4 regions of the Micromonospora sp. NPDC049204 genome follow, and region 1 is predicted to be linked to each of the others. Evidence: riboswitches for the same ligand, from Rfam matches in the RefSeq annotation. Region 1 holds a riboswitch; each other region holds the start of a gene.
The links. Region 1 has a riboswitch for cyclic di-AMP ahead of AB0A90_RS24225 (hypothetical protein). Riboswitches for the same ligand answer to the same signal wherever they lie in the genome.
Positions count from the first base shown of each region.

Region 1 (5,122 bases):
GGTCACCGTGTTTTCCCGGGTCTGCTCGACCGACGGCTTGACCACCTCGCTCAGCGGCAGCACCGACGCCGACTCGGCGACCCGTCGCCCGGTGGCCGCGTGGGCCTCCTCGCGCAGACTGCGGGCCGCCGCGACGGCCAACTCGGCCGCCCGCCAGGCAACCTGCTCCTGCTCGCGAGCCGCGGCGTGCCGGGCCGCCAGGTTGTCGCGAATCGCCCGCCGCAGCACCAGCTCCTGTGCGACCGGGTGCAGCCGCGGGTCCCAGCCGTCGCGGTGCGCGAAGACGTCGCTGAGCTGCTCCACCGACAACTCCCGCCGCCAGTACGCGTCCAGCGCGGCACGGTGCAGGTAGCGCTCGCGGTCCGCGTACTCGGCGGGGGTGCGGGCGGTCTGCGGCAGGGGCATGGCGGCTGCCGCGTCGAGTCGCCGGACGGCCGCCTCGGCCGCCTCGTACGTCTGCCAGGCTGCCTCGACCGCCTCCTGCGCGGCCACCCACTCCGTTCGGCGGCGCTGCGCGGTGGTGGTCGCCCGCGTCGCGGCCACGGCGACCTCCTGCGCGTAGCGGCTCTGCTCCCGTTCCTCCTGCGCCTGTTCGAGTTGGCTCGGCATGGCCGCGCGGCGGATCCGGGCACCCGGGTCGAGGCGGAGCCGGCCGGGCCGTAGCAGCAGAGCGGCGACGGCGACGCCGACGAACCCGAGCAGGCTCAGCCAGATGACGGCGGCTCGGGACAGGTCGGGCAGGGCGGCGGAGAGAACGGTTTGCATGATCAGCACCTCGCGGTCGAAGGCGGGTATCGACGGGTGGCAGGAGGAGCCCGACGGCAGCGGGCGACGGGTCATCCCGTCGGGGCGACTCAGCTGCTGCGACGGACTACCCGGGGCCGGGCAAGGCCCCCGGGGATCACCGGGCCAGGCTCAGCGGACGGGTGGACCGCGTCGCGCGGGGGTGCCACGGCCGGGATCGATGGCCGGGGCCTGACCCCGGCTCTCCGCGATCGGCGAGGTCAGCGCGGTGGTGCCCGCCGGGTCAGCCGGCCGGGCGGCAGCGGGCTGGGCCGTCCGCTCGGTGGCCGGCGCGGCATCGGGACGGACACTCGCCACCCGGCTGCTCACGGCACTGGGCCGTAGCTGCGTCGAGGCGGGCGGTGGGGTCGCGGCGAGGGCGCCGCCCAGGCCGACCGCGAGCACCAGCGCGGTGATCGCCAGTCGGGTCAGCTCACGCAGTGACCGCAGCACAGCCCAACGGGCCGGGCGGATCAACACTGCGGACGACACCCGACCAACCTAACGCCTGCTCTGCCGTGGCGCAGCACGGCGATGGCCCGGGTCGGCGTGACCGCCACCACCATGTGCACTGTGGAGGGTGGGTGTCGCGTGGGTCAGACCTCGGGGGCGACCTCCGTGGTGGGCGTTTCGGCGAACAGCGCGAGCAGGTCACCGACCTGGCGGTCGGCCTCGGCGGGGTGCCGGAACCGACCGGCCGGGTTGAGGGTGTACTCGTTGCGCCGTCCGACGCGGGTGCGGTGCAGGTAACCCTCCGCCTCCAGGTCGGCGACGATCGCCTGCGCGGCCCGTTCGGTCACCCCGACCTCCGCAGCGACGTCGCGTAGCCGGGCGGTGGGGTCGCGGGCGATGGCCAGCAGCACGTGCCCGTGGTTGGTGAGGAACGTCCAGTTCCGCCCGCCGCCGGTGGCACCCGTCGCCGTGCTCCCCATCGTGTGACCGCCTCTCCGGGCGTCCGCCCTGCCCCCGGGAGTCTCGCCCGTCGTGCGTCCGGTGCGGCACCCAGGGGTCGAACCGGTGTCAACGTATGAAATCTAAATCACGCATACCTTGACGCATCTTACGGTGCGTGTGACGGTGGAGCCCGAGCCAGCGCCGCCGCCGGCCCGCTGATAAGCCCTCTGACCAGGTCAGACGCATGAAGACGAGGTGCGGGGATGAGTCGTCCTGGAACTCCCGGCGGCCAGCCGGGTTCGCAGCGGATCGCCGACCAGGCGTCCGCACCCACCGAGCCGGCCCGGGCGTACGCCGAGCTGACCGCCGGCAACCAGCGCTTCGTCAGCGGGGTCCCGCGCCACCCCAACCAGGACGCCGGGCGCCGGTCCGCCGTGGCCGACGGGCAGCATCCGTTCGCGGTGATCGTCGGCTGCTCCGACTCCCGGCTGGCCGCCGAGATCATCTTCGACCGGGGGCTGGGTGACCTGTTCGTGGTCCGCACGGCCGGGCACACGGCCGGTCCGGAGGTCCTCGGCAGCGTGGAGTACGCGGTGACCGTCCTCGGCACCCCGCTGGTGGTGGTGCTCGGCCACGACTCGTGCGGGGCGGTGCAGGCGGCGCGGGAGACCGTCGCGACCGGCACCCAGCCCCCCGGGCACCTGGGCGCGGTCGTCGATGCCGTGCTGCCCAGCCTGCGCCGGGCCGAGACCGAGGGCGTGGACGACATCGACGGGATCGTCGACATCCACATCGCGCAGACCGTCGAGGCGCTGCTCGGGCAGTCGCCCGTGCTGGCCGCCGAGGTGGCGCAGGGGCGGTGCGCGGTGGTGGGTGTGTCGTACCGGCTCGCCGCCGGGGTGGTGCGCCCGGTGGCCGCCGTGCCGGCCGGCTTCGCGGCGCTCGGCGTGCCGACCGCGTCAGCCGAACCGGTCGCGGCCGCCTGACGCGTCGAGGGCCGCCCCGCGCGACGCGGAACGGCCCTCGACGAAGGATGCTGCGGGTCAGAGCATCGACATGTGCACGTGGTCGGTGTGGTTCGACGGCCCGCTGTACGACTTCCAGCCGGTCGCCGGGAACCAGATCTGCCGGTTCCAGATCACGTAGTAGATGCCGAGCCGGTCCGCGTTGCGGATGAGGAACGCGGCGACGTTGTTGCCGTACGTCCGGGTGTCCTCGTTGTGCCAGGGTGAGAAGCCGCTCTTCTGGAGCGACCAGTCGCAGGCGCGGCCCTTCGGGTGCTCGTACGGTCCACCATTGCGGTGACAGCCGACGAACCGGGTGAAGCCGGCCCGCCTGACCTCCTTGTACGCGTGCAGTGTGCGCGGCGTGACGCAGCCGGACGTGGTGGGGTCCTTCTCGCTACAGGACTGCGCCTTCCAGTCGCCGTCGGCGGTGCGACCCGGGCCGATCTTGGCGACCGGCGAGGTGGCGTCCACCAGGCCGCCGGTGAAGCCCTTGCCGCCGACCAGGGCGAGCGCCTTGTCGGCCTCGCTCTTGCGCTTGGCCATCACGGCGGTCTGCTTCTGCTGCTCGCGGACCTCGGTGTCGAGGAGCAGTTTGGCCTGCTCGGCACGGGCCTTCACCGCGTTGACCTCGGCGAGCTTGTTCTCGTTCACCATGTTGATCTCGTCGAGCATCGCGGCGCGCTGCACGAACGTGTCCGGGGCGTTGCTCTCGAGCAGCATCGCCAGCGCACCGATCCGACCGGTCCGGTACGACTGGGAGGCGATCTGCCCGACCTGTGGCGCCAGCGCGTCCAGGTCGGCCTTGGCCCGGTCCACCTCCAGCGCCAACTCCAACTGCCGTTTCTTGGACTTGTCCAGTTTGGACTTGGCGGCGGAGTAGTCGCGGTTCACCTGCTCGATGACGTCGTTGAGCAGCTTGGGCTCGTCGTCCTCCTCGTGCCCGGACGGTGTGGGGGTCGTCGGGGCGGCGTGGGCCGGGAGGGGGCCGGCGAGCACGGTCAGTGCGGCGATCACGGCCACCACGGGTGTCAGCCAGCGGCGTAGGGGTGCCGTCACAATGTTCCCTTCCGTCGACCGCCGACCGGGTTAGCTGACGGGTTCGGGGCGGAAGTGGCCCCTACCGCTGACGCGGATTCACCCCACACACCTGGGTCCCCGGCTCGCCGGTTGGCGATTGGGCGGTGGCACCGCAGGCGCCGCTTCGCGCCTTCATCGGTAACCGGCAGCGAGGTTACCCGAGAGTCGACTGGGTGAGCTACGCCTGGATGCCGACCAAAAGTGTCATTTCGCCATAGCGTTGGGTGACCAGTGACGCGGTTCTCAGGGGGGAGGCCCGATCTGGTCACGCTGAGGAGTGTCACCATGCCGTATCCGTGCTCCTGTTCGACTCCGGCCACCCGTCGGTGGCGGTGGATGGGGGCGGGGTCCGCGTCTGGTCCGGCTCGTCGGGTCGAGAGGTGCGCGGTGAGCTGAGGGCGGCCAGCGCCTCCGCCCGGTCGGCCTGGGGGCGCGGCCGAGCGACCTCGGCGGGCGGCGTGGTCTCGGTGCGCCCGGCGGCGGTCACGATCGCGGCCAGCCCGGTGGTCAGTGGCACGGCGGCGATCAGCCCGAGGGTGGCGACCGCGCTACGGACGATCTCCTGCGCGAGGAACTCGCTGGTGAGCAACTGCCCGATCGGCCGCGCGTCGGCGGTGAGCAGGAGCAGCAGGGGCAGCGACGCGCCCGCGTACGCCAGCACGATGGTGTTGACAGTGGAGGCGATGTGCGCCCGGCCGACGCGGGTCGCCGCGCGGTACAGCTGCAAGCGGGTCAGCCCGGGATTGGCGTTCGACAGCTCGGTGACGGTGGCCGCCTGGGTGACCGTCACGTCGTCGAGCACCCCGAGCGAACCGATGATGATCCCGGCGAGCAGCAGGCCGTGCAGGTCCACGTCACCCTGGAACATCGACAGTGTCGTGGCGTCCTCACTGCCGAAGCCGGTGAGGTGGGTCGCCGCGGTGGCGACGGTGGCGAGCGCGCCGGTCAGCACCAGGCTGCCCAGGGTGCCGAGCACCGCGACCGAGGTCTGCGCGGTGACGCCGTGGGTCAGATAGAGCACCACGAACATGATCAGGGCGGCACCGACCACCGCCACCAGCAGCGGTGACCGGCCGGCGCCGATGCCCGGCAGCACGAAGGTGAGCAGGATGGCGAAGCTGGCCGCCAACCCGGCGAGCGCGGCCAACCCCCGCCACCGGCCGAACGCGACGATCGCGGCGGCGAAGACCACCGCCAGCCACACCAGCGGGGTGCCGCGCTGATGCTCGGCGATGTTCCAGTTGCTGACCGTGGGATCGGTCGGATCGGTCAACTCGACCAGGATGATCTCGTCGCCGACGTCGACACGTGGCGCGCCCGGCCCGTCGGGCACCGGTGTCTGCACCTGCTGGCCGGCGGCG
Region 1 is NZ_JBEZDC010000013.1:214,022-219,143, forward strand. It holds gene AB0A90_RS24205 (hypothetical protein) at 1-765, opposite strand, end outside; gene AB0A90_RS24210 (hypothetical protein) at 916-1,275, opposite strand; gene AB0A90_RS24215 (MarR family winged helix-turn-helix transcriptional regulator) at 1,380-1,715, opposite strand; gene AB0A90_RS24220 (carbonic anhydrase) at 1,941-2,663, shown strand; gene AB0A90_RS24225 (hypothetical protein) at 2,721-3,740, opposite strand; cyclic di-AMP (ydaO/yuaA leader) riboswitch at 3,745-3,875, opposite strand; gene AB0A90_RS24230 (YibE/F family protein) at 4,042-5,122, opposite strand, start outside.

Region 2 (5,122 bases), on a different contig from region 1:
ATGTTGATGATGGAGCGCCCGGACGAGGTCAACGCCGCGCTCACCGGCGTCCTGCGGCGGGTACTCACCGGGCCGACGTCCCCGATCGCCGGCGCGGCCGCCGCCGGGACGGGCGGCTGAGCGCGTTCCCGCACCTCGGGCGCGGCGGGCACGGCCCGGGGCCGTACCCTTCTGCGGTTGGCTTGCGCGGTTTCCGCCGCCTGCCGGCGACCTTCGAAGGAGCGTGTGTTGACCGACCAGACCGGCCTGGAGCAGGAGATCGCCGTCGAGCAACGACACCTCGACCGGGTGTACGCCCGACTGGCCGAACTGCGGCGCTCGGCGGTCCGCGCCGAGCGTGACGGCTACCGGATCGCCCGGGTGGGCACGTTCGGCGCGTTGGTCGAGCGCGACGCGATGGTCTTCCACGCGGCGCAGCGGCGGCACGTCCTGGACGCCGAGTACGAGGGGTTGGTCTTCGGCCGGCTGGACCTGCGGGACCGGCAGGTGCTGCACGTGGGGCGACTCGGGATCCGGGACGAGGACGCCAGCACGCTCGTCGTCGACTGGCGGGCACCCGCCGCCGCCGCTTTTTACCAGGCCACGCCGGCGCAGCCACTGGACGTGGTGCGTCGCCGCACGATCCAGTCCCGTGCCGAGCGGGTCACCCGGATCGAGGACGACCTGCTGGACCCGACCGCCGCCCCGGAGGGGATGACGGTCGTCGGCGACGGCGCCCTGCTGGCCACCCTGTCCAAGGCGACCGGCCGGGGCATGCGCGACATCGTGGCGACAATCCAGCGAGAGCAGGACGAGGCGATCCGTTCTCCCGGCTCCGGGGTGACGATCGTCGCGGGCGGCCCGGGCACCGGCAAGACCGCGGTCGCCCTGCACCGGGCGGCGTTCCTGCTCTATTCCGAGCGCAGCCGCTACGCCGGGGGCGGGATCCTGGTGGTCGGCCCGTCGGGGGTCTTCGTCGAGTACATCGCCTCGGTGCTGCCCTCGCTCGGCGAGGACACCGCCACCCTGCACTCGCTGGGCACTCTGTTTCCGGGGATGACCGCCACCCGCACCGACCCGCCCGAGGTGGCGGCGGTGAAGGGCTCGCTGCGGATGCGTCGGGTGCTGGAACGCGCGGTCCGGGACGCGGTTCCGGACGGCCCGGGTGAGCTGCGGCTGCTCTACCGGGGCACGCTGCTGCGGCTGGACCGGGCCGCGCTGGACCGGATCCGGGACCGCGCGCTGCACCGCGGCGCCCGTCGCAACGAGGTGCGCCGGGCCGGCTTCGACGGGGTGTTCGCCGCGCTCTGGGCGCAGGCCCGCGAGGTGGGCGTTCGCCTGCCGGACCAGCGGACCTTCGAGGCGGAGATCGCCGACCGGGCCGAGTTCCGCGAGTTTCTCAAGGCGTGGTGGCCCCGGCTGCACCCCCGGCACGTGCTCGGCTGGCTGGCCCGGCCGGAGCGGCTGCGCCGGTACGCGGGCGGGATCCTCTCCTCCGCGGAGATCCGGCTGCTCGGCGCCGCGTACCGGAGCCTGGAATCCGATGGGCTGACGATCGCCGACATCGCGCTGCTCGACGAGTTGGACGCCCTGCTCGGCAAGCCGGCGCAGCCGGCCAAGGCCCGCCGCGACCCGTTCCAGCTCGCTGGCGGCGTACGCGAGCTGACCACCGCGAGCGAGCGGCAGCGGGCGGCCCGGGCGGCGGCCCGGGAGCGTCCGGAGGACTACCGGGACTACGCGCACGTGGTGGTGGACGAGGCACAGGACGTCTCGCCGATGCAGTGGCGGATGGTCGGACGGCGCGGCAGCCTGGCCTCCTGGACGGTGGTGGGTGACCCCGCGCAGACCGCGTGGACCGGCGATCCGGAGGAGCTGACCCGGGCCCGGGACCAGGCGCTGGGCCGGCGTAAGCGGCACGATTTCACGCTCACCACCAACTACCGCAACTCGTCGGAGATCTTCGCGGTGGCGGCGGCGGAGATCCGCCGGCTCTACCCCGACCTGCCGCTGCCGACCGCGGTGCGCTCCACCGGGGTCGATCCGGTCGAGCTGGTGGTGCCCGCGAGCGGGTTGGAGACCGCCGTCGTGAAGGCGGCCGCCGGGCTGCTGGCCGAGGTGGAGGGCACGGTCGGGGTGATCACGCCGGTCCCCCGCCGCGACGAGGTCGCCGGTTGGCTCGACGCGCTCGACGCGCCGCGCCTACAGGTGGTGACCAGCCTGGAGGCCAAGGGCATGGAGTACGACGGGGTCGTGCTCGTCGCCCCGAGCGAGATCCGGGCGGATCCGGGTGCGGGGGTACGCACCCTGTACGTGGCGCTCTCCCGGGCCACGCAACGGCTCACCACCATCGATCCAACCGGCTGATCCGGCGCGTCTCGCCCGGCGGACCAGCGGTCCACGCCACACTTGCATACATAGCGATGTGAGCATACATTTGACCGGGCCCCAACCGGCGGCGGAAGGTGGATCTCGTGGGCGCAGGTCATGACCACCACCATGGGTCGGTCGCCAATGCCGCACACCAGCACAGGGGTCGACTCTGGGCGGCATTCGGGCTGCTCGCCGCCCTGATGGTGGTCGAGGCGGTGACCGCCCTGCACACCGGTTCACTCGCCCTGCTCTCCGACGCCGGACACATGTTCACCGACGTGCTCGGCATCGGGATGGCGCTCGCCGCGATCACCGCGACCCGCCGGGCCACCATCGACCCCCAGCGCACCTTCGGGCTCTACCGACTCGAGGTCCTCGCCGCGCTGGCCAACGCCGTTCTGCTCTCCGGCGTCGCGATCTACGTGTTGATCACCGCGATCCGCCGCTTCGGCGACCCGCACGAGGTCGTCGCCGGCCCGATGCTCGTGGTGGCCGTGCTCGGCCTGCTCGCCAACATCGCCGCCTTCGCCCTGCTCCGCGCCGGAGCCCGGGAGAGCATCAACATCCAGGGCGCCTACCTGGAGGTGCTCGGCGACCTGCTGGGCTCACTCGGCGTGATCGGCGCGGCGCTCCTCATCTCCGTCACCGACTGGTGGTGGGCCGACCCACTGGTCGCCGTCGCCATCGGCGTGTTCATCCTGCCGCGCACCTGGCGGCTGGCACGGGCCGCCGTCCGCATCCTGGTGCAGGCCGCCCCGGAGCACCTCCAGGTGACCGCCGTGCACGACCGGCTGGCCGCGGTCCCCGGGGTGGTCGAGGTGCACGACCTGCACGTCTGGACGCTCACCTCCGGCATGGACGTGGCCTCCGCGCACCTGACCATGGCACCCGGCGCCGAGGTCGGCGCGGTGCTCACCGCAGCGCGTACCGCCCTGCACGACGACTTCCGGATCGAACACGCGACGTTGCAGATCGAGCCCGGCGCCGCCTCCGGAGCCTGCGGCTCGATCGAGTGGTGACACTTTTCTCGTGACGACGTACGCACCGTCCGTCACATCGGCTGCAGCCGCCCCACCCGCACCGGTAGGCTCGGTCCCGGCCTCCACCAGGCGGCGCCCTCCAGGCGCCGGTGGCGGCCGCCGCCTAATCGCCCAACCGGGCGAACCGGGGAACCACGTTCCTGGGGTGCATCCGCGTCAGCGGTAGGGATCTTCCGTCCCGAACCCGTCAGCTAACCCGGTCGGCGGCTGACGGAAGGACATGCGCAGTGGCACCAGCACGACCACCCGCCGCCCGACTGGCGGCCCTGATCGTCGCGATGTTCGCCCTCGGCGTCGCGATCCCGGCCGGCACCGCCTCGGCCGCTCCCCCGACCGGCCTGCGGGCCGCAGCCGCACCCGACTCCGACGAGGAGGGCGGCACCCCCTCGCTCCGCGCCCAACTCGAGGCAGCCAGCAAGGGCTACCTGGACGCGAAGCGCGCTCTGGACACCTCCGTGCAGCGGCAGCAGCAACTCGCCACCCAACTGAAGACCATCGAGGTCGAGCTGGCCCAGCGCGACGGCAAGGTCGGTCAGATCGCCGGCGTGGCGTACCGCACCGGCCGGCTCGGCGCGGTGTCGGCGCTACTCAACAGCAACAGCCCGGAGGGCTTCATGGACCGGGCCGCCGCCCTGGAGGCGGTGGCCGCCAACGAGGACCGAGTGCTGCGCGATCTGCTCGCCACCAAGGACCAGGCCAACCGCACCCGGACCGCCCTGAACGGCGAGATCACCGAACAGCGCAAGCAGGTCGCGGTGATGGCCAAGCGCAAGGACCAGGCCGAACGGGCCCTGACCGTGGCCAACACCCCCAAGCCGCAGCCCACCGCCGACAGCGGCTCCAACCGGGGCACCTCCACCGCCAACGCGAAGGCGGCACCCCGCAACTCCGACGGCTCCTGGCCATCCGAGTCGTGCAGCGTCAACGACCCCACCCCCGCCAACGGCTGCATCACCCCGCGCACCCTGCACGCGCTCAACCAGGCCAAGGCCGCCGGCTTCACCCGGTACGTCTCCTGTCACCGCCCCAGCGGCTCCGGTGAACATCCCAAGGGCCGGGCCTGCGACTTCGCCGCCCAGGCGAGCGGCTTCGGCGGCAACGCCACCGGCGGCGACAAGACGTACGGCAACAACCTGGCCGCGTACTTCATCCGCAACGCCGACCGGCTCGCCGTGCTGTACGTGATCTGGTACCGGCAGATCTGGCTGCCCAGCAGCGGGTGGAAGTCGTACAGCGGCGCGAGCGGCACCCCCTCCACCGACCACACCAACCACGTACACCTGTCGGTCTACTGACCCACCCGACGGCTCCCCCGGACCGGTCCGGGGGTGATCCACTCGCAGTCGCCGACTCCGGGGTGTCCGGACGACGGGATACCCCGGAGTCGGCGATTGTCGTGTTGATCAGGATGGTGTCGCCGGGCCGGGGTACGTCGCCGGGCGTACCCCGGATGTCGTCGGCGGTCGGACGACCCGGCGCGGGTCGGCGGGCAGCATCGCGGTATGCGTCGGATCCCACCCACCGCCCGCAAGGGGCTCCTCACCCTGCACCTGGTCACCTCGCTCGGCTGGCTCGGCGCCGACCTGGTGCTCCTCACCCTCGGCATCGCCGTGCAGCGGGGCGCCGACCCGGCGGTGGTCTACCCGGTCACGGCGCTGGTCGGCACGGTGCTGTTCGCGCCGCTGAGCGTCCTGGTCTGGCTGATCGGGGTCGCCAGCGCGCTACTCACCCCG
Region 2 is NZ_JBEZDC010000004.1:274,169-279,290, reverse strand. It holds gene AB0A90_RS10460 (alpha/beta hydrolase) at 1-120, shown strand, start outside; gene AB0A90_RS10455 (AAA family ATPase) at 229-2,343, shown strand; gene AB0A90_RS10450 (cation diffusion facilitator family transporter) at 2,451-3,368, shown strand; cyclic di-AMP (ydaO/yuaA leader) riboswitch at 3,480-3,611, shown strand; gene AB0A90_RS10445 (hypothetical protein) at 3,668-4,684, shown strand; gene AB0A90_RS10440 (hypothetical protein) at 4,892-5,122, shown strand, end outside.
Region 2: linked by a shared signal. The riboswitch ahead of AB0A90_RS10445 (hypothetical protein) and the one ahead of AB0A90_RS24225 (hypothetical protein) in region 1 are both predicted to bind cyclic di-AMP.

Region 3 (5,122 bases), on a different contig from region 1:
CGTGCCGGCCCAGACCGGTCAGGTCGACGCGCCGGTCGGCGCGGCGTCGACGAACTGACCCCGGCCGGCGGCGGAACCACGAACGGAGCGACATGCGCGGCGACCTGGTCCGAAAGCTGGCCGCCCGGTGCCTGAGCACCGGACTGGCCGTGCTGGCCTTTGCCGTGCTGGCGCTCACCGGCGCCACCGGCTGGGGGCTGGCGCTGGCCGTCGCCGCGCTGGCCGCCTCGGCCGCCGAGCAGCGGATCCGGCCCAACGCCGACCTCGTCGCGGAGACGACGCTGATCGCGGCCGCGATCCTGGTCGGTTACTCCCGGCGGTTGGACGACGGGCTCCACCTCACGCTCGTCGCCACCGCGCTGGTGCTGCTGGGACTGGTGCTGCTGGTGGGGCCCCTGCGTACCGCCGGCAACCTGGAGATCCGCACGGCCAACCTGCCGGTCCGGGCCTGGACGCCACTGATCGCCGACCGGCTCGGCACCGCCCTGCTCGGGCTGCTCGCCGTCCTGGCGCTCGCCGCCGCGCTCACCCTGCCGGCCGGCGTGGCGTTGGCCGCCAGCCTGCTGGTCGCCGCGGGCACCGGAGTGGTCGCCCTGGACCTGGCCCGGCGGCGGTTCCGGCCGGGAGCCGGCGGCGGGCCGGCGGCCCGGGCACTGCGCCGGCACCAACCGGAGTTCCTGCTCTACTTCTCCGCGCCGCCCGGCTCGGAATACCAGGTCACCATGTGGCTGCCGTACCTGGAGCGAATCGGCCGGCCGTTCCTGGTCGTGCTGCGCGAGCCGGAGTTCCTGGCCCCGATCGCCGCGGCCACCGACGCGCCGGTGGTCTACTGCCCCACCCTGCGGGCCATGGACGAGGCGCTGGTGCCGAGCCTGCGGGCGGCGTTCTACGTCAACCACGGCGCGAAGAACAGCCACTGCATCCGCTTCACCCAGCTCACCCACGTCCAGTTGCACCACGGCGACAGCGACAAGGCGCCGAGCGCCAACCCGGTGTCCGGGATCTTCGACCGGATCTTCGTGGCCGGCCCGGCGGCGATCGACAGGTACGCCCGCGCCGGGGTGCGGATCCCGGCGGACAAGTTCGTGGTGGTGGGCCGCCCGCAGGTGGAGTCGATCGAGGTACGCCCCGAGCCGGCCCGGGGGTTGACGACGCCGACCGTGCTCTACACCCCGACCTGGACCGGGCACCACGCCGACGCCGACTACTGCTCGCTGCCGGTCGCCGAGGGGCTGCTGCGGCGGCTGCTGGAGCGCGGCGCGACGGTGATCCTGCGGTCCCACCCGTACACGGCGCAGAACCCGGCCTCGGCACGGCAGTTGGGCCGGCTGACCGAGATGCTCGTCGCCGATCGTGCCCGCAGCGGACGCCAGCACGTCGTCGGTGCGACGGCCCGCGAGCTGAGCCTGACCGAGTGCGTGAACCGGTCCGACGCGCTGATCTCCGACGTGTCCGGGGTGATCTCGGACTACCTCTACTCCAGCAAGCCGTACGCGGTCACCGACATGGGCGACGAGGGCGACCGGTTCACCGAGCGGTTCCCGCTGGCCGCGTCGGGTTACGTGCTGCGCCGCGATCTGTCCAACGTGGACGAGGTGTTGACCGCGCTGCTGGACACCGACCCGCTGGCCGCGGAGCGCTGGGCCACCCGCCGGCGTTACCTGGGTGACTTCCCCGCCACGTCGTACGCCGAGGCGTTCCTGACCGCCGCGCGCCGGGAGCTGACGGCGTCGGAGGACCCCGCGGCCGAACGCTCGCCGCAGCTCTCCCCCCTCGCCTGACCCGGGCTGACGGCCCAAACCCTCAGCGGTACGCGTCGAGCAGCGCCAGCACGGCCGCCGGGTTCTCCACGTGCGCGTTGTGCCCGAGACCGGGCAGCGTGGCGACCGGCACGCCGTACTCCTTGAGCTGCGCGTCGGTGACCATCGGGTCGTGCTCGCCGCGCGCCAGCAGCACCGGTACGTCGGTCGCCGTCAGCAGTCCGGTCAGGTCGGGCTCGCCGACGGCGAAGGCGTTCGGATCCATGGCGAGCCGCCACCGGCCGTCGACCTGACGGAGGCCGGCGTCCACCACCGGGTGGTCCGGCGGGAGCAGGCCGGCCAGCCCGGAGACGCGCAGGTAGCGGCGGGCCGCCTCGGTACGGCTGGCGAACCAGCTCACCGGGCGGGCGGCCAGTTCGGCGGCCCGTTCCAGTTCGGCGGGCGACCAGAGCGCCTTGATCCCCAAGCCGACCACCGCGTCCACCGGCATACCGGCGTCGCGCGCGGCCAACGCGAGGCCCACCACGCCACCCAGCGAGTGCCCGAGCACGACGAGCCGGTCGTCGGGGGCGAGGGCCGGCGCGATCCGCTCGGCGAAGCCGGCGAAGGAGTACGACGGCAGCGGCGACGCCCAGCCGTGGCCCGCGAGGTCCGGTGCCAGCCACCGGCCGGGCCAGTGTTGCTCCAGGTACGGCGCCCAGGGCAACCACACGTCACCGGTGGCCCCCAGGCCGTGCAACAGCAGCAGGACCGGCCGTCGACCGGCGTGACCACCCGATTCATCCACCACGGCCGCAGTCTCCCACGGTTCACGGCCAGGGACGAGAGTCGTCGACGGGGGCGTACCGCCGTGGAGGACGCGACGGGCGCCGGCCCCTCGTGAGGGACGGCGCCCGTGGCGGTCAGCGTGCCGGGTCAGGCGGAGTAGCCCCGGCTGGCGATCCAGTTGGCCAGGTCGATGGTGGTGACCCAGTACGACGGGTCGGCCGGGTTCGCCGAGTCGGCGATACGTACCGTGCGGCCGTTGTCCTTGTAACCCACGACGGCGATGTAGTGGCCGCCGCCGTAGGAGTGCCAGGAGCCGTCGGTGTCGGTGGCGTCCCCGACGACGTTGGCGACCACGCCGCGGCCGTCGGTGATGGCCTTGACGACGTCGGCCTGGAGGCGGTCCATCTGCGCCGGGCTGGGCGCGCCGACGAACATCCGGGTCCGGTACGGGGAGCCCTTCACCTCGGCGTTGAGCACCCGGGTGGTGTCCTCGGCCGAGTTGGTGCCCATCTCGGTGGTGCCCAGTTCGGCGCCGAGTTCCTCCTGGGTCCGGTCGATCCCGGTGGCGCTGAGCGCGTTGCGGGTGGCCGCCGGGCCGCAGTTGTAGTACGTGTTCTGCGCCTCGTACTCGTAGTCGAGCACCTTTGTCGCGGGCGGCTTCGGCCGCTCCGGCTTCCGGGTCAGGTCCGGGTTGCTGCTGGCCTTGGCGGCGGGCGCCGCGGCGCTGGTGGCCGGGGCGGCGCTGCTCGGCGCGGCGCTCGCCGACGGAGACGCGTCCCGCACCTCGCCCCGGGAGGCGGCGACGTCGGTGCGCATCTCGGCGACAGTGGTCGCGGTGCGCTGGCCGGCCGGCGCGTCGTCGGCGGTGGCGAGCAGGGTGCCGGTGGTGGCGGCGAGCACGAGGGCCGCGGCGGAGGCGGCGACGATCTGGTACGGGCGCTCGGTCGCGAGGCGGCGGAGCTGACGCTGCATGGTGTGCTTCACGGGGTCCTCCACGGTCGGGGGGAGAGCGGCACACCGGGGCCGGACCGGTATCCGGGCAGGCGCCATCGCGCGGACGGTGGTCCGCGGGTGGTGAACCGCTCAGGGGAACGCCCGGCGTGGCCGGGCGGTGAGGCGATGACCCGGGGGGTCAGCTCACCGTCACTGGACGGATGAGCGGGGGCACCGCTGTGCCGTGGAGGCGAGGGAACAGCCGAGGGGTGGAGAGGTGCTGCACGAGGATGGAACTCCTTCCGACACCGCCTACCGGGTTAGCTGACGGATTCGGGCGGGAAGATCGCCCTACCGCGGGCCGTGGCTCGCGGATTCACCCCGGACGTACTGATGGGTCCCCGGTTCGTTCATGACGATTGAGCGGGTCGGCGCGGCGTCGCCTGTTGCGATCGGTTACCGCACCGGACGGGACGACACTACTGGCCCGTTCACACCATGCCAAGCCAGGTTCACCTGCGTAAACCCGAATCGGCGCGACAATTTCTGCGCGTTCTGCCGCTGATGTGACTCGATGGGACAAGCGGTTACGGTGACGCCTGTGGGCGACAACCGGACAGGTCGCCGAAACTGCGGTCAGAATCCCGGGAACAATCGCGCCGAACGTGCCGGACGCCCGATTCCACATTCCGTGACCGGGCTCACACAACAGATCGGGCTCAACCCGCGCGGGCCGGGCGCCAGCGTGCCACCACGGCGGGACGGGCCGCCCCGCGCACCAGCCGGCGGGCGGGTGCCCGACTCGGCCGCAGCCGGGCCGTTGCCGCGCACGCCTCCTCGGCAAGGGTGCGCGCCGACTCGGCGGCCAGTTCCGCAGCCCGCCAGGCGGCCCGCTCCGCGCTGGCGGCGGCCTGGTGGTCGGCCCGTCTCGCGTCCCGGATCGACCGGCTGAGCAGCGCTTCCTGCTCGACCGGGTGCCGCCGGGGATCCCAGCCGTGCCGGTGCCCGAACACGTCGCTGAGCTGCGCCATGCTCAGGTCGCCCCGCCAGTACGCCGCCGTGGCCGCGCGGTGCAGGTAGCGCTCCCGGGCGGCGTACTCGGCGGGGGTGCGGGGCGTGGCCGGGCTGGGCAGCGCCCCGGACCCCGCGAAGCGGCGCGCGGCGGTGTCCGCCTCGTCGTAGCGCGCCCAGGCGCGTTCGGCCTGCTCCTGACTGGCCAGCCAGGCATCGCGTCGCCGCTGGGCCGTCCGGGCCGCGCCGGCCGCCGCGACGGCCACCTCCTCGGCGTACCGGCGCCGGTCGACGATCGCGGCCGCCGCCACCTCACGCGCGGTCGGCACGGCCGGGGACGGGTCGGCGGTGGGCCGGTCCTCTTCGGGCCGGGCGACAAGCACGGCGAGCACGCCGAGCGCCAGCAGGAACAGGGCCGACCAGATGGCAGCGGCCTGCGGTACCTCGGTTACGAACTGGTAGAAGACGGTGGTCTCCATGGTCGGCACCTCGCTGAGGAAGCAGAGCGATGGGGAGCCCCGTCGGCCACCTGGCCACGGTGAGCGCGACCGGAAGCCACGTCCCCACGCTACCGTCGTGCCGACCTGGGCGCATCGACCGCGGGCGTGTCGAGGCGCGCCGCGCCGAGCCCCCTGACCAGGGTGGACGGT
Region 3 is NZ_JBEZDC010000005.1:291,156-296,277, forward strand. It holds gene AB0A90_RS12770 (bifunctional cytidylyltransferase/SDR family oxidoreductase) at 1-58, shown strand, start outside; gene AB0A90_RS12775 (CDP-glycerol glycerophosphotransferase family protein) at 93-1,781, shown strand; gene AB0A90_RS12780 (alpha/beta fold hydrolase) at 1,804-2,550, opposite strand; gene AB0A90_RS12785 (C39 family peptidase) at 2,676-3,524, opposite strand; cyclic di-AMP (ydaO/yuaA leader) riboswitch at 3,756-3,897, opposite strand; gene AB0A90_RS12790 (hypothetical protein) at 4,181-4,951, opposite strand.
Region 3: linked by a shared signal. The riboswitch ahead of AB0A90_RS12785 (C39 family peptidase) and the one ahead of AB0A90_RS24225 (hypothetical protein) in region 1 are both predicted to bind cyclic di-AMP.

Region 4 (5,122 bases), on a different contig from region 1:
CCGAAGCCCGGCCCGTACTGCTGGAGGAGAACGCGGATCCCGTCGGCGAGTCGGGGCTCGTCGGCGGCGAATTCGGACCAGGAAGCCATGTGGGCATTCTATCGAACAAATGTACGAGCGGCGACCTCGACGCGCTGGTCACCGGCACCGAATTCGGGGGTTTTGAGGCCCGCGGCTAAGGTGGTCCGATGCTGCTCTCCGACCGCGACCTGGTCTCCGAGATCAAGGCCGGCACGCTGGGCCTGGAGCCGTTCGAGCCCACCCTGGTCCAACCTTCCAGCATCGACGTACGGCTGGACCGGCTTTTCCGGGTCTTCAACAACCACCTCTACACCCACATCGACCCGGCGATGCAGCAGGACGACCTGACGTCGGCGGTCGAGGTGCCCGACGGGGAGCCGTTCGTGCTGCACCCCGGGGAGTTCGTGCTCGCCTCGACGCTTGAGGTCATCTCGCTGGGCGACCAGCTCGCCGGCCGGCTGGAGGGCAAGAGTTCACTGGGGCGGCTCGGGCTGCTGACGCACTCCACCGCCGGCTTCATCGACCCCGGCTTCTCCGGTCACGTCACGCTCGAACTCTCGAACGTGGCGAACCTGCCCATCACTCTCTGGCCGGGCATGAAGATCGGGCAGCTCTGCATCTTCCGGCTCTCCTCGCCGGCCGAGCACCCGTACGGCTCGGCGGTCTACGGCTCGCGCTACCAGGGGCAGCGGGGGCCGACGCCCAGCCGCGCCTGGCAGCACTGGCGCACCTGGCCCACCCGCTGACCCCGTGAACGACGAGGGCCCGCCGCGACGAGTCGCGGCGGGCCCTTCGGTCAGTACCCCTGATCAGCCTGGACGGCCGTAGCTGTGGATCGGGCCGTCGTCGACCTTCTTCATCTTGACCGGTTGACCGGCCTGCGAGGCGTGCACCACCCAGCCGCCACCGACGTACATGCCGACGTGGTGGATGTCGCTGTAGTAGAAGACCAGGTCGCCGGGGCGCAGGTCGGCCTTGCTGACGTTCTTGGTGACGCGGCTCTGCGCGGCGGCGTTGTGCGGCAGGGACACCCCGGCCTTCGCCCAGGCGGCCAGCATCAGCCCGGAGCAGTCGTACGAGTTCGGACCCTCGGCACCCCAGACGTAGGGCTTGCCGATCTGCGCGCAGGCGAACTTGACCGCCGTGCCCGCGGCGCCGCCGGGATAGCTGCCGGGGCAGGGAGCTGGGCGCAACGGACCGCCGCCACCGCTGCCGTACACCTTGAGGCGCAGCTTCTGCAGCTTGTCGATCTCCTCGTTGATCTGCTTCTTCTTCGCCGCCAACTGAGCCTCGGTACGGGTCAGCTGGGTCACCATCTCGTCGAGTGGCGCCTTCTGCCTGGCCAGCTCGTCGCGCAGGTCGGCCACCTCGCGGACGTCCTGCTGCTGGTTGTGCGCGAAGCGGTCGAGCATTTCGAGCTGGCCGACCACCTCGCTGGGTGACTGGCTGCCCAGCACCGCGTTGACGGTCAGCACGTTCTCGCCCTTGTAGGCGCGTACGGCCAGGGCACTGACCTTGTCCATGGCGGCGTCGACCTGACGCTCCAGCGGGGCGATCCGGGCGGCCAGCGCCTGGGCCTGCCTGCGCTTGTTGGCGAGGTCGATGCGGGTGGCGTTGTGCTGTTCGATGACCGGTTCGAGTTTGTTCCAGTCGGCGTCGATCTGGCGTTCGATCTCGGCGACGGACGGGTCGGCGTGGGCCGCCGTGGCGCTGCCGGTCAGGACGACGGCGACGCCGGCCAGGGCGGCGAGCGCGGTGGTGAAGCGGGACCAGCGTGGGCGCGGCGCGATCGACGGCGGGCCGGCTGCTGCCGACCGCTCGGACGACGGCCGCGGGGCATGGAGTGCCACCGGGGTTCCGTACTCCTTCTTCCTGACCGCCTACCGGGTTAGCTGACGGGTTCGGGCGGGAAGTGGGCGCCCTACCGCAGGGACTGCGGATTCACCCCGGGGGACGTGGGTCCCCGGTTCGTTCGGAAACGACTCGGCGGTGTCGGACCGTTACCGCCCGGGCTGGACGGAGCTGCTATCGGGCCGACGAATGACCAGAGTAGAGACGCTTGTTACCACTCCGCAACCCGTGCGGCCGTGACACTCCGTACCGATCGGAGAGGATCACCGGCCGTAGGTGAAGAATTCTTTCCCAACGAGTCGACACATAGAAAGGTATTGACGCGGACTCCCGGACGGCGCGAGGGTGACCTCACCTTCATCCGTGAAATCTAGGGGGTTCGATGCACCATCCAACCCTGCTCCTCGGCCGGCGTGCGCTGCTCGCCGCCGCCGTGGTCGCCGCCGCGACCGCGGTCCCACCACCCGCAACCGCCGCCGCACCCACGGCCGACCGCCAGCAGCGGTACGCCGCCGCGGCGGCCGAGTACGGCGTACCGACCGACGTGCTGCTCGGCGTCTCCTACCTGGAGTCCCGCTGGGACAGCAACGCCGGCACACCCAGCACCAGTGGCGGCTACGGCCCCATGCACCTGACCGACGCCCGACACGTGACCGCCCTGCCCGTGGGCGGCCACCACGACACCGGCACCGAGGACCCGCGTGGCGACAACTCCCGCACCGCGCTGGCACCCGCGCCCCGGCCGGCCGAGGACCCGGCGCCACCCGCCGCCGCCTTGCAGACCGTGGATGCCGCCGCCGCGCTGACCGGCGCGACCCCCGACGCGCTGCGCACCGACGCCGACGTCAACATCCGGGGCGGGGCCGCGCTGCTGGCCTCGTACCAGCGGGAGTTGGGCGCGCCGGTCGGTGCCGGCACCGACCCGGCCAGCTGGTACGGCGCGGTGGCCCGCTACGCCGGCGCGGACAGCGCCGACGCCGCGGCGGCCTTCGCCGACGAGGTCTTCACCACCATCGGCAGCGGCGAGTCGCGGGTGACCGACGACGGCCAGCGGATCACGCTGCCGGCCCGGACGATCCGGCCGCAGCGATCGTGGCTGGACCGGCTGGGTCTGCGTCGGCTCGCCCGCCCGGACGGGCTGGAATGCCCCCGGACCATCTCCTGCGAGTGGATCCCGGCGCCCTACGCGGCGTTCGGCGACGGGGACTACGGCAACCACGACCTGTCCGACCGGCCCGCCCGGCAGAAGATCGAGTACATCGTCATCCACGACACCGAGGGAAGCTGGGCCACCACCCTGCGACTCGTCCAAGACCCGACCTACGTGAGCTGGCACTACACGCTGCGCTCGGTGGACGGGCACATCGCCCAGCACGTCAAGACCAAGGATGTCGCCTGGCACGCCGGCAACTGGTACGTCAACGCCAAGGCGGTCGGGCTGGAGCACGAGGGCTTCGCGGCGCAGGGCACCTGGTACACCGAGGCGATGTACCGGACCTCGGCGAAGTTGGTCCGACACCTCGCGCTGCGGCTGGGCGTCCCGCTGGACCGCCAGCACATCATCGGCCACGACAACGTGCCCGGCACCATCGCCGCGAACGTCCGTGGAATGCACTGGGACACCGGCCCGTACTGGGACTGGAACCACTACTTCGAGCTGCTGCACGCGCCCCGGTTGGACACCGGCACCCCCGCCACCGGTCTGGTCCGGATCGACCCGGACTTCGCCACCAACCAGCCGGCGTTCGTCGGCTGCGTCACCGCCGGCGTGCCGTGCGCGCCACGCGGCTCCTCGGCGGTGGTGCTGCGCTCCGCGCCGGCCGCGGACGCGCCACTGGTGAACGACGTCGCGCTCCGCCCCGACGGCACCCCGAACACCATGGAGGTGTCGGATCACGGCGCCCGCGCCTCCGCCGGCCAGACGTACGCGCTGGCCGGCCGGCAGGGCGACTGGACGGCGATCTGGTATCTCGGGCAACGCGCCTGGTTCCACAACCCGGCGTCCGCGCCCACCGCCAGCTGGACGGTCGGCCTGGTGGCCACTCCGAAGCCCGGCCGGACCACCATCCCGGTGTACGGACGGGCCTACCCGGAACAGGCGGCCTACCCGGCCGGCGTGCCCTACCAGACGATCTCGCCACTGCAGTACACCCTTGCCGCCGGGCAGCGGTACGCCGTCGGCGCGGTGCTGCCGGGCGAGTACTACCGGGCCAGCACTGTCGACGGCTCCTCGCCCGGTGACTGGACGGTGATCCGCGGCAAGAACAGGTACGCGCAGATCCAGTTCGGCCACCGCATCATGTACGTCGACCTGGCCGACGTGCAGCTCCTGCCGTCCCCGGTGGGCGCACCCCGCTGACAACGACGACGGCCCCCGGTCGGTGACCGGGGGCCGTCGTGTCGCACGGGGTGGATCAGCCAGGTCTGCGGAACCCGGCGACGGGCATCGTGTTGATGCTGGACACCTGCACCGGTTTACCGGCTCGTGGTGCGTGCACCATCTGGTTGTTACCCAGATACAGCCCGACATGACTCAGGCCCGAGTAGAAGAAGACCAGGTCACCAGGACGAGCCTCGGATCGCGGCACGGCCTTGCCCTCGTTCCACTGGTCTCCGGTGTGGTGGGTGAGGGAGATCCCGGCCGACCGGTAGGCGTACTGGGTCAGCCCCGAGCAGTCGAACGAGTTCGGGCCGGTGGCACCCCAGACGTACGGGTCGCCGACCTGCTGGCAGGCGGTTTTGATCGCCTTCTGGGCGGCCACGGCGAGCACACCGTTGATGGTCGGGCAGCCGGCGGTCTTGACCGTGGTCTTCGGCATCGACGCCTCAAGCTGCTTGATCTCGGCGTCGATCTGCTTCTTCTTGGCCGCCAGCTCGTTCTGCTGCTTGGTCTGCGTGGCGATCAGGGTGTCCAGCTTCTGCTTCTCGCCGTCGTACTTGGCCCGCACGGCGAGGACGCCCTCGACCTCCTTGCGCTCCTGCGCGGCCAGCCGGTCGAGGATGGTGAGCTGCTCGGTGAGCGTGTCCGGCTTGGCGCTGACAAGTAGTGCGCCAATGTCGTGCGACGGGCCCGAGATGTAGTAGCGGGAGGCGAGATCGCCGACCCGGTTGAGCGCCAACTCGCTCTGCAACGCCAGCGGCTCGATCTTCTTCTGCAGGTCCGCCGACTTCTGCCGATTGACCTTCAGCTGCGCCCTGACCTTGTTGTACTGCTCGATAGTGGGCTCCAACTGCTCCCACTTCTTGTCGA
Region 4 is NZ_JBEZDC010000003.1:320,859-325,980, reverse strand. It holds gene AB0A90_RS07565 (pyridoxamine 5'-phosphate oxidase family protein) at 1-89, opposite strand, end outside; gene dcd (dCTP deaminase) at 189-767, shown strand; gene AB0A90_RS07555 (NlpC/P60 family protein) at 831-1,871, opposite strand; cyclic di-AMP (ydaO/yuaA leader) riboswitch at 1,885-2,020, opposite strand; gene AB0A90_RS07550 (N-acetylmuramoyl-L-alanine amidase) at 2,255-4,231, shown strand; gene AB0A90_RS07545 (NlpC/P60 family protein) at 4,287-5,122, opposite strand, start outside.
Region 4: linked by a shared signal. The riboswitch ahead of AB0A90_RS07555 (NlpC/P60 family protein) and the one ahead of AB0A90_RS24225 (hypothetical protein) in region 1 are both predicted to bind cyclic di-AMP.